DNA from 3 places in the Endozoicomonas sp. SCSIO W0465 genome. Region 2 is predicted to be linked to each of the others. Evidence: predicted binding sites of a transcription regulator. Region 2 holds the regulator's gene; each other region holds the start of a gene.
The links. Region 2 encodes LexA, which represses DNA repair genes until DNA is damaged. Its sites were predicted from a motif close to TACTGTNTANNTANACAGTA; they were not measured.
Positions count from the first base shown of each region.

Region 1: recA (recombinase RecA) is a predicted target of LexA. The motif match lies at 1,568-1,587, and genes of this name have one in related genera.
Region 3: recN (DNA repair protein RecN) is a predicted target of LexA. The motif match lies at 1,242-1,261, and genes of this name have one in related genera.

Region 1 is NZ_CP092417.1:2,733,399-2,736,677, reverse strand. Features, by position in the region: gene MJO57_RS33245 (regulatory protein RecX) at 1-364, opposite strand, end outside; gene recA (recombinase RecA) at 417-1,514, opposite strand; gene MJO57_RS11920 (CinA family protein) at 1,635-2,129, opposite strand; gene MJO57_RS11915 (DUF3299 domain-containing protein) at 2,302-2,841, opposite strand; gene MJO57_RS11910 (FtsX-like permease family protein) at 2,883-3,279, opposite strand, start outside.
Region 2 is NZ_CP092417.1:3,335,605-3,338,883, forward strand. Features, by position in the region: gene MJO57_RS14825 (hypothetical protein) at 1-502, shown strand, start outside; gene MJO57_RS14830 (hypothetical protein) at 536-727, shown strand; gene MJO57_RS14835 (CDP-glycerol--UDP-pyrophosphoryl-N-acetylglucosaminyl-N-acetylmannosamine glycerophosphotransferase) at 748-1,179, opposite strand; gene lexA (transcriptional repressor LexA) at 1,217-1,813, opposite strand; gene MJO57_RS14845 (TetR/AcrR family transcriptional regulator) at 1,957-2,586, shown strand; gene MJO57_RS14850 (L,D-transpeptidase) at 2,586-3,104, shown strand.
Region 3 is NZ_CP092417.1:1,641,963-1,645,241, forward strand. Features, by position in the region: gene dnaK (molecular chaperone DnaK) at 1-257, opposite strand, end outside; gene grpE (nucleotide exchange factor GrpE) at 442-1,059, opposite strand; gene recN (DNA repair protein RecN) at 1,295-3,004, shown strand; gene MJO57_RS06985 (DUF2158 domain-containing protein) at 3,067-3,279, opposite strand, start outside.

The DNA of each region.
Region 1 (3,279 bases), 600 kb from region 2:
CACGCTGGATAAGAAAGCGAATTATGCGGGCACGGGCTTTCCCATCCTCAGGCGAATGACGGCCAAATTTTTGCTCTTTCACCTGTTGAGCCAGCTGCTCCCAAGATGCATGTTGCTCCTGTAGATATTGCCCGATCATTGCACTATCAATGCCTTTCTGGAACAGTTCTGACTTAATGCGCAGGGGGCCATAACCCCGCTGCTGCCGACTGTAGACATAGCTTTCAACAAAGCGATCGTCACTTTGCAGCCGCTCTTCTCGCAGCCGGGTCAGCGCTTCAGTCACCAGTTCCGGAGGAAAACGGCTGGAAAGTTTTCGGGCCAGCTCGGTAAAACCATGCTCCCGTCGAGCCAGTAGATCCATGGCAGCCCGACGGACATCTTTTACCGTTTGAGTGGCTTCAGAAGGCATTCAATTACTCAGCCAGCAGCTCGTCCTGTTGCACACTTGCCGCATCAGCATCATCTTTTTTACCGGCATCTCTCCTGGCTTCTGCTTCCGCCTTTTTGGCTGCTTCTTTCTCTGGTGTGCTCATCAACTCATCACGGATCTGCGCCTCGATTTCAGCTGCCACTTCCGGGTTATCAGAGAGATATTGAGCAGCATTGGCTTTACCCTGGCCAATCTTTGCCCCTTTGTAGGCATACCAGGCACCGGATTTATCAACCAGTTTCTGCTTCACACCCAGATCAATCACTTCACCCATATGGTAGATACCCTGGCCATAAAGAATCTGGAATTCAGCCTGACGGAAAGGAGGCGACACCTTATTCTTCACAACCTTAACCCGGGTTTCGTTACCAATAACCTCATCACCCTGCTTCACGGCACCAGTACGACGGATATCAAGACGTACAGACGAATAGAATTTCAGTGCGTTACCACCGGTAGTGGTTTCCGGGTTGCCGAACATCACACCGATCTTCATCCGGATCTGGTTGATAAAGATCACCATGCAGTTGGTCTGTTTGATGGATCCCGTCAGCTTACGCAGAGCCTGAGACATCAGGCGGGCCTGCAAGCCAACGTGAGAATCCCCCATCTCACCTTCAATTTCCGCCTTGGGTACCAGGGCAGCTACAGAGTCAACAACGATGACATCCACGGCACCGGAACGAACCAGCATGTCAGTAATTTCCAGCGCCTGCTCACCGGTATCCGGCTGAGAGACATACAGGTCATCCACATTCACACCCAGCTTACCGGCGTACTGAGGATCCAGGGCATGTTCCGCATCAACGAAGGCACAGGTAGCACCCTGCTTCTGCGCCTGGGCAATAACGCTCAAGGTCAGCGTGGTTTTACCGGAAGATTCAGGCCCGAAGATTTCAATAACACGCCCCTTCGGCAGACCGCCAATACCCAGCGCAATATCCAGCTGCAGAGAGCCGGTAGAAATTGCAGGAATTGCCTCCTGCTTCTGATCGCCCATCCGCATGATGGCACCTTTACCAAACTGTCGGTCAATCTGGCCAAGTGCTGCTGCCAACGCTTTTTTTCTGTTATCATCCATTTTTTACGCCCTCAGTTTGATTCTGACTTCATCAGGAACAGCCAAATAATTAATACTGTATATTTAAACAGATACTGGATATTTGTCCAGTATATTTATTGCTTTACAGGAATGATCTTTTCAGGTTAACAGGGTCAGAATGCCCTGTAACGCCTGAACCACTGTCTGCTCCCTGATCTGATCACGATCACCCTCAAGATGAAAGTGTCTGGCAGCGGTTTCCTGTCCGGTACTCCAGGCGATCCATACCGTTCCGACCGGTTTTGCCGGTGTCGCACCACCCGGTCCCGCAACGCCGGTCACTGCCACGGAGATATTGGTTTTCAACAACTTCCGAACCCCCTGTGCCATGGCGATAGCTACCTGTTCACTGACGGCACCGTACTTATTGAGCAATACTTCCGGCACATGAAGAAGATGAGCCTTAACGCCATTGGCATAGCAGATGACACCACCTTCAAACCAGTCTGAGCTACCTGGCAACGCGGTCAATGCATGACCAATACCACCACCGGTACAGGATTCCGCCGTAGACAGGGTCCAGCCTCTGGAAATCAGGAGTTCAGCAATCTCAAAGACAATGGGAGACGTAGCAGAATGCAATGTAGGTTCCATGGTCACTCGCCATAAGGTTAACAGAGAAGCCAATCAGGATAGGACGTTATAACACGATCAGGGGAATTCTTCACAAATAATCAGCCAATGAACCATTTCATTAGCTGCACTCGGTTTACCGTGAGAAAATGCTTTGCCCCGAAGGCCCGGGGCAAAGTAAAAAAGTGTTTATTTACTCAAACGCCTTAATACTTTCCACCGTTATGGCGTAGACCACGTCAGTATACTCGGACGTATGGTTCTCAACCCTGATCACCCCTTCCAGCCAATAGGGTGTATAGCCAGCTTCTGTCACGGTTATCCCCTGGTCATAGCGGACAAAAATGGTCTGATTGGGCGGCGGTGGCGGGACATGAATACAGGCTCCCAGGGTAGGAACCAGCAACAGCTCTGTTGCTGACTGATCCTTGCCAATATTCAGTGGCACCAGATAACCGGGAATTTTAACGCGCTGCTGATCCATGCTCTCTACCGGAATTTTGCCCAGCTCAACAATATAATCAATGGCCTCCAGCTGGCTGATTTCCCCTGCTTCATACTTGCGGACGATTTCCTCATCCACCGGAGGCATCAGGTCATCCCAATTAATCTCTTTAATTGGCGGCGTTTCAGTACTCTCAACCGCCGCCATGGCAACATTCGTTGGCATAACCATTGACATAACCATCGACATAACTATCAGCATAAAAGGCACCATAAGCACCCTCGCCATCCAGCAAAAGCGTTGTCGTCTCGTTGTCATTATTCGCTCTCCTACAGCCTGACCGTCAGACCATCCGCCAATGAATTTTTATAGGCCCGCCAGGCTGGCAGTGCACCAAGCAGGGTCGCAGAAACGATGATGGCGAGCGCCAGAGCCAACTCAAAGCCCCCCGGTAGTGCAATGGTAATGTGCAAACCCAGCTGTATTTGCAACACCGGTTGAATAGCGAACAACATGCCATACATCAGCAAAAAACCCAATAGCGTGCCAGTGATGGCGTAAATCAGGGATTCGGTGATCATCAAGGTAAAAATATGCCCGGGCCGGGCTCCCACCGAACGGAGAATAGCCATCTCTCTGCGCCGCTCATTCAGGGACGTCAGAATGGTGGTCAGCATGCCAACCAGGCCAGCAATCACCACCATCACTGAAACGGCCAGTAATGCC
Region 2 (3,279 bases):
TGATTATTACCATGCGGCAGAACACCTGAAGAAGGCATTTGACCTGGCTTACGGTGAAAATAGCGCGAAGTCCAAAGAGAAATTCAGCACCTACCGACATATCCTGAAGGAGGAGCCGGGTGGGGTTGAAAAAATAATCAAGGCACTGGCTTACCAGCATAGCAAGCATCCCCGCCGATCGAAATTAAAGACAGAGTTAAAGTACTTCAGAAAAAACCGGTTACGGATGAATTATGCAGAACACCTGTCGCGCAACCTGCCCATAGGCTCAGGGGTCATTGAGGCGTCCTGTAAAACGCTGGTTACACAGCGAATGAAGTGTTCGGGAATGCGTTGGCGGTGTCCCGGGGGGCAAGGCATTCTGACACTCAGGTCACTAATTCAAAGTGGTTGGTTCGACTGTGGCTGGATGCTGCTGTCGGTAACGTACCGGGCTAAGGTAAATATGGTCAGTGATAATGTGATTCCATTTTCATCAGGGAAGGGTGATCTTGAACGTTAGTACTCATCAATATGAGACTTTCACCCAATCGTATTGCGTCGCAGTGATGAGGAGAACGCTGAGCCTCTGGTTACTATGTCATTCTCCCGGGAGTTGCTCGACTTTCTCCAGGGAGATCAGGTGGAAGTTGCCAAGGCTATGTTGGATGCCTGCATAGCTGAAGTGGGGCGTAAAACAGAAGCTGACGCTGGTGAGTACATCCCTGAAAACCGGGTTCTTCATTAACTGTCATTTTGCCCCTCAGGTTATCCTCTGCTCCTGATTGCCAATCCCTGACAGCGACCTGAACGGGCGGCGGTTTCCAGTTCAGACAGTGTGATATTATCCATCTGCTTGATCCAGCTGACGACGGTGTGACTGGTGCCGGAGGCCAAAGCTTTTCGAGTCAGCTTTAGCGGGTCTGCCTGTGCGGAAGGATTGAGAACCTGGAGGCGGTGTCTGCTGATTCCGGATGACTTCAGCCAGTTTATTGTGTTTTTTGCCTGTTCACTGGACAGTATCAGAGTAAGCCAGCGTTGATCCTGATCGTTAGCCAGCTCATTCAGTACAGACCTCAGGAAACGTCCTGACTGCCAGGGCGGGCCTGAAAGAATCAGCTCATCAATAAAGCTGGCAGGTTCACCGTCAGTGAAGGTGGTATCATCGTTCTGACTGGATGATGGTGTTAATGCTTGCATGTCAGGTCCTCTACATCAGAGATCGTCAGGTAAGGTTTTAGTTCCTGATAACCCCCACACTCAGTCCTTCGATAGCGAAGTTATCAACGCTGAGGTCTACTTCGATTGTCTGGAATTCTTCGTTTTCAGGGTGAAGATAAACCGTGTTCTTAACTTGTTCAAAACGTTTAACGGTCACTTCGTCTTCAATTCTGGCTACGACAATCTGACCATTTGATACTGTTGAGGTTTTATGAACTGCCAGCAGATCGCCGTCAAGGATGCCGATATTCTTCATGCTCATTCCTTTTACCCGAAGCATGAAGTCCGCTTTGGGTGAAAAGAAATCGGGGTTGATGGACAGGTGGTCTTCAATATGTTCCTGAGCAAGAATGGGACTTCCTGCAGAAACCTGTCCTACAATAGGCAGACCGGAATATTCTGTGCCAGGTATGCGAATACCTCTTGAGGTTCCGGGGGTGATTTCAATGGCTCCCTTGCGTGCAAGAGCTCTGAGATGTTCTTCTGCAGCATTAGGTGATCGGAAACCGAATGTCTGTGCGATTTCTGCACGTGTAGGCGGGAAGCCGGTTTCTTCGATATGAGACTTGATCAGTTCAAGAATCTCAGTCTGGCGCTTGGTCAATTTATACATGATTAGATCTGTGTTTTTATACAGTATATGTGATTATATACAGTATTCAGCTGGCTGCAACTACATATCTCAAATACCAACTTGATGTTTCAGTTGACAAACGTTAGTTTTAAACAAATGTTTACAATGGAGGTTTTACCGGCATGTCACAGTCAGCGACGGTAGACAGGATTCTGGACGCTGCAGAGAAGTTATTTGCTGAGCATGGATTTGCAGAGACCTCGCTGCGGTCAATTACCAGTCAGGCGGGTGTTAACTTGGCTGCTGTTAATTATCACTTCGGTTCCAAAAAATCCCTTATCCAGGCTGTCTTTTCCCGTTTTCTTGATCCTTTTGTCAGTAATCTTTCCAGTGCACTTGTCACATATCAGGATAATAATGATGCTATTGATCTGGAACAAATACTTCATTTGCTGGTGGATCAGATTATGGCAGTGCAACCTCGTAGTCCTGAGGATCTCCCGGTTTGTATGAGGTTGATCGGGTTAGCTTACACTCAGGGGCAGGGGCATTTGAAAAAATACCTGCGGCAAGTCTATGGGGAAGTATTCCAGGCTTATCTTCAGTTGCTGGTAAAGGCCTGTCCTGATTTGCCAATGAATGATCTGTTCTGGAGAGTTTATTTTATCTTGGGTTCTGCTGTTTTTACTCTTTCCGGGGCAGATGCCCTAAGAGCTATCGCGGAAAGCGATTATGGGGTTGAGAGTGAACTGGAAGATATCATGAGGAAGATGGTTCCTTTTATGGCTGCAGGCCTCAGAGCACACATCTGATGGATCATTTAAAGATTAGCGAGCTTGATTTACCGATGCATCTTACTGTTCATATTGCCAGTCAGCAGATGGTGCTTCATAAGAGGGGCGGCAAATGCCGTGTTTATTCTATTTCTACAGCAAGCAAGGGAACCGGGCAGCAGGAGGGAAGCTGGCAGACGCCTCTCGGGCTTCATGTTATTCGGGCTAAAATTGGGGCAGACCTACCGGTTAACTCTGTGTTTATCGGACGTCGCTTTACTGGTGAAATTTATTCACCTGAACTCCGGACGTTGTATCCCGAAAGAAGAGACTGGATATTAACCAGAATTTTATGGCTCAGTGGCCTAGAGCCCGGATATAACCGGCTTGGTAATGTTGATACCATGCGTCGCTTCATATATATCCATGGCTCACCGGATACTGCCGTGATGGGAGAGCCAGGGTCACGGGGGTGCATCCGTATGCATGGGGAAGATATTATCGATCTGTTTGACCGTGTAGATGCCGGTACCAAGATTGATATACAGCTTGGCTGATACAGCTTTTCTGTTCAGATATATCTGTGCAATCTGGCCTGAACCGGGGTATGTCTTTGATCAATCTCAAAGTCGATGTACTGGTTTATAGTTATAAGGCCAGTGTGACTTCAACCTTTCTTCGTAATTTCTCAAAAAGTGCTGGAAGCAGGATAATTTCGGTCAGTCGTCTATC
Region 3 (3,279 bases), 1.7 Mb from region 2:
TTCTGCACGACGTCGTCTTTGAAGCGACGGCCAATCAGACGCTTGATGGCAAACAGGGTGTTGTCAGGGTTGGTCACCGCCTGACGTTTGGCCGGTTGGCCTACCAGAATCTCACCATCGTCAGTGTAGGCAATGATGGAAGGCGTAGTACGCGCGCCTTCAGCGTTTTCAATAACTTTGGATTTTTCACCGTCCAGGATCGCCACACAGGAATTGGTGGTACCCAGATCAATACCGATAATTTTGCCTTTACTCATTTTGAGTCTCTCCATTGCCCATGGTCAGGGCGGAAAACTTTGAAATCTTTGTTCGCTTCCCAATGGTTTCAACCAGACATTGAGTCTGGTGAAACAGCACTTAGGTGGTGATTACCACGATCTTGGTTTGCTATATGGGAGCGGCATTTTCATTTTCAAGGGGCGCCTCCAAGATTCTCGTACCTTAGGCCCCTTTGGAAACCACAACCATGGCAGGGCGGATAACACGACCGTGCAGTGTGTAGCCCTTCTGGAAGACATTCATCACGGTGTTGGGTTCCATATCCGGGTTGGGCACCATGGAAATAGCCTGATGGAAATTCGGGTCGAATGGTTGGCCTTCAGGGTTAACCTGTTCAACATTGAATTTTGCCAGGGCATCCAGCAACTGTTTGTGGGTCAGTCGCATGCCTTCAAGCATGGTCTCGTGCTGACCTTCACCCTGTTCTGCGCTTTCAATGCCTTTTTCCAGACTCTCAACCACAGGAATCAGTTCGTTGACGAACTTCTCCAGGGCAAACTTATGGGCCTTCTCGACGTCCTGCTCAGCTCGGCGCTTGGTGTTCATGGCTTCGGCATGGGCGCGCAAGGTCTGGTCTTTGGCTTGTGCAAGTTGCGCTTCCAGCTCTTCAATACGTCTGGCGTTATCATCGTTGTCCTGTTTTTCGGGTTGCTCTTCTGTAACAGCCGCTTCTTCCAGAATGGGGTCAACGGCGGCTGCTTCAGCATCTGCCGAGATTTCAGCCTCATTGGCTTCAGGTTTCTCGACCTGATCTTCTCCTTTGGTGTTTTCTGCAGTCATTCCAACGTTTCTCCGGATGTTAATCCAGCCTGAAATGCTGGCTGGAATGTGTCTTCATGGGATGGGCCGGGGCGCTAATAGGCAGCCTTGAGGCTAAAGTAAATATCAACTGATTGCCTAATATGGGGGTCATGGCAGCTTATTCAAGGGGAAATTCTCTTTACCAATTCGGGTTTTAAGTTTACTGTATAAATAAACAGTAACTCGATAATCAGTTGGGATCGTGAGAACTGCCATGCTGAACCAAATCTCCATCAGCAATTATGCCATCGTTGACCACCTGAACCTGGACATTAATCCCGGGATGACAGCCATCACCGGGGAAACCGGTGCCGGTAAATCCATCATGCTGGATGCCCTTGGACTGGCCCTGGGCGGCCGTGCTGACAGTGACTGTGTGCGTGATGGCGCTGATCGAGCCGACATACGCGCCTGCTTTGACCTTCAGCGCATACCCGCTGCCAGAGATTGGCTACTGGAGCGGGATTACGAGGGTAGCAGTAGTAGTCGAACTGAAACACTGGCTTCGGAATGTATTCTGCGTCGCGTGATTACCCGTGAAGGTCGTTCCCGAGGCTACATCAATGGCATTCCGGTAACACTGTCCGAGTTGAAGGGGCTAGGGGAGCTGTTAATCGATATTCACAGCCAGCATGCCCACCAATCATTACTGAAAAAGAGCAATCACTCAGCGCTGCTGGATGAATTCGCCGGCTCGCTAGGACTTTCCCGGGAGGTTGCGGGTATTGCTGCGAAATATCGCCAGACCCGTGAACAGCTGCTCACATTATTGTCGGATCAGCAGGACAGGGAAGAACGGGTTCAGCTGCTGAGTTATCAGTTGAATGAGTTGGAACAGTTAGGCCTTCAACCGGGTGAAGTTGGGGAGTTGGAGCAGGAGCATCGTCAGCAGTCTCAGGCCGGTGCAACTTTATCAGCCTGTCATCAGGTGACTCAAGTTTGTACCAGTGATGACGGTGATAACCTGCTTCAGCAGCTCACTTTCTGCCTGCATCGCCTTGGTGAACTACAGATTGAACACGCTGCAATTAATAATTCTCTGGAGATGTTGTCATCCGCTCAGATTCAGGTAGAGGAAGCGGTTGGTGAGCTGAATCATTTTATCGATCACTTTGATGCCGATCCACAAAGAGCCCGCGACATTGAAGATCGGCTCAGTGCCATTTTTGATCTGGCCAGGAAACACCGTGTCCAGCCAGAATCGTTGTTGGAGAAACAACAACAGATCAGTGAAGAGTTGGAAAAAGCTCAGTGTCATGACGGGCAAGTAGCCGACCTTGAGCTTTCTCTGGAGCATCTGCAAGAAAAACACAATCAGTTAGCAGATAAGCTGTCTGCCAAGCGCAAAACAGCTGCTCGAAAACTGGAAAAACAGGTGTCTGAACGTATCGCGTTGTTGGGCATGCCCAAAGGTAAGTTCTGTGTCGAGCTGACAAACATTCCTGATCGTATGATTGCTTCCCAGGGCTATGAATCCATCGAATTTCTGGTGACCACCAACCCGGGGCAGTCTCCACGCCCTCTGGGCAAAGTGGCTTCTGGTGGAGAACTTTCCCGTATTAGCCTGGCAATTCAGGTGATTATTGCGCAAACCGCGTCAACACCAACGCTGGTGTTTGATGAGGTCGATGTAGGCATTGGTGGTGGCACAGCAGAGATTGTGGGCAGTATGCTGAGAGAAGTGGGTAATAGCGGACAGGTGTTGTGTGTTACCCATCAGCCTCAAGTGGCGTCCCAGGCTCATCAGCACCTTCATGTCAGTAAGAAAGTCAGCCGTAAAACATCCAGTACTCGTATTCTCAAACTGGATGGCGAGCATCGCGTTCACGAAATTGCCCGAATGCTGGGTGGTATTGAGCTGACAGCACCAACATTAAGTCATGCTCAAGAGATGCTGTTTCAAGCTCAGTTGCAAGCCTTATAAATACTCCCGGTAAAGATTCTATAGAGAATTAAAACAACCTGATACACGTCGAAGCACCAAGGTTAATGATATTTTTTATCATCTTTGCGCTCTTCTGAATCTGCTTTCGATTCTGCATCTGCTTTTGCTTCAGCACCGAGCTGAACCTCGATATCAACTTCGAACTCACCTTCCACAGGCTCAAGGGCTACAATTGGAAAGGTTGAATTTCTAAGTGTTTCTTGTTCAAACCACTGGCACCAATAGCTGTAAGATCCATCATCCAAGAGGTATTC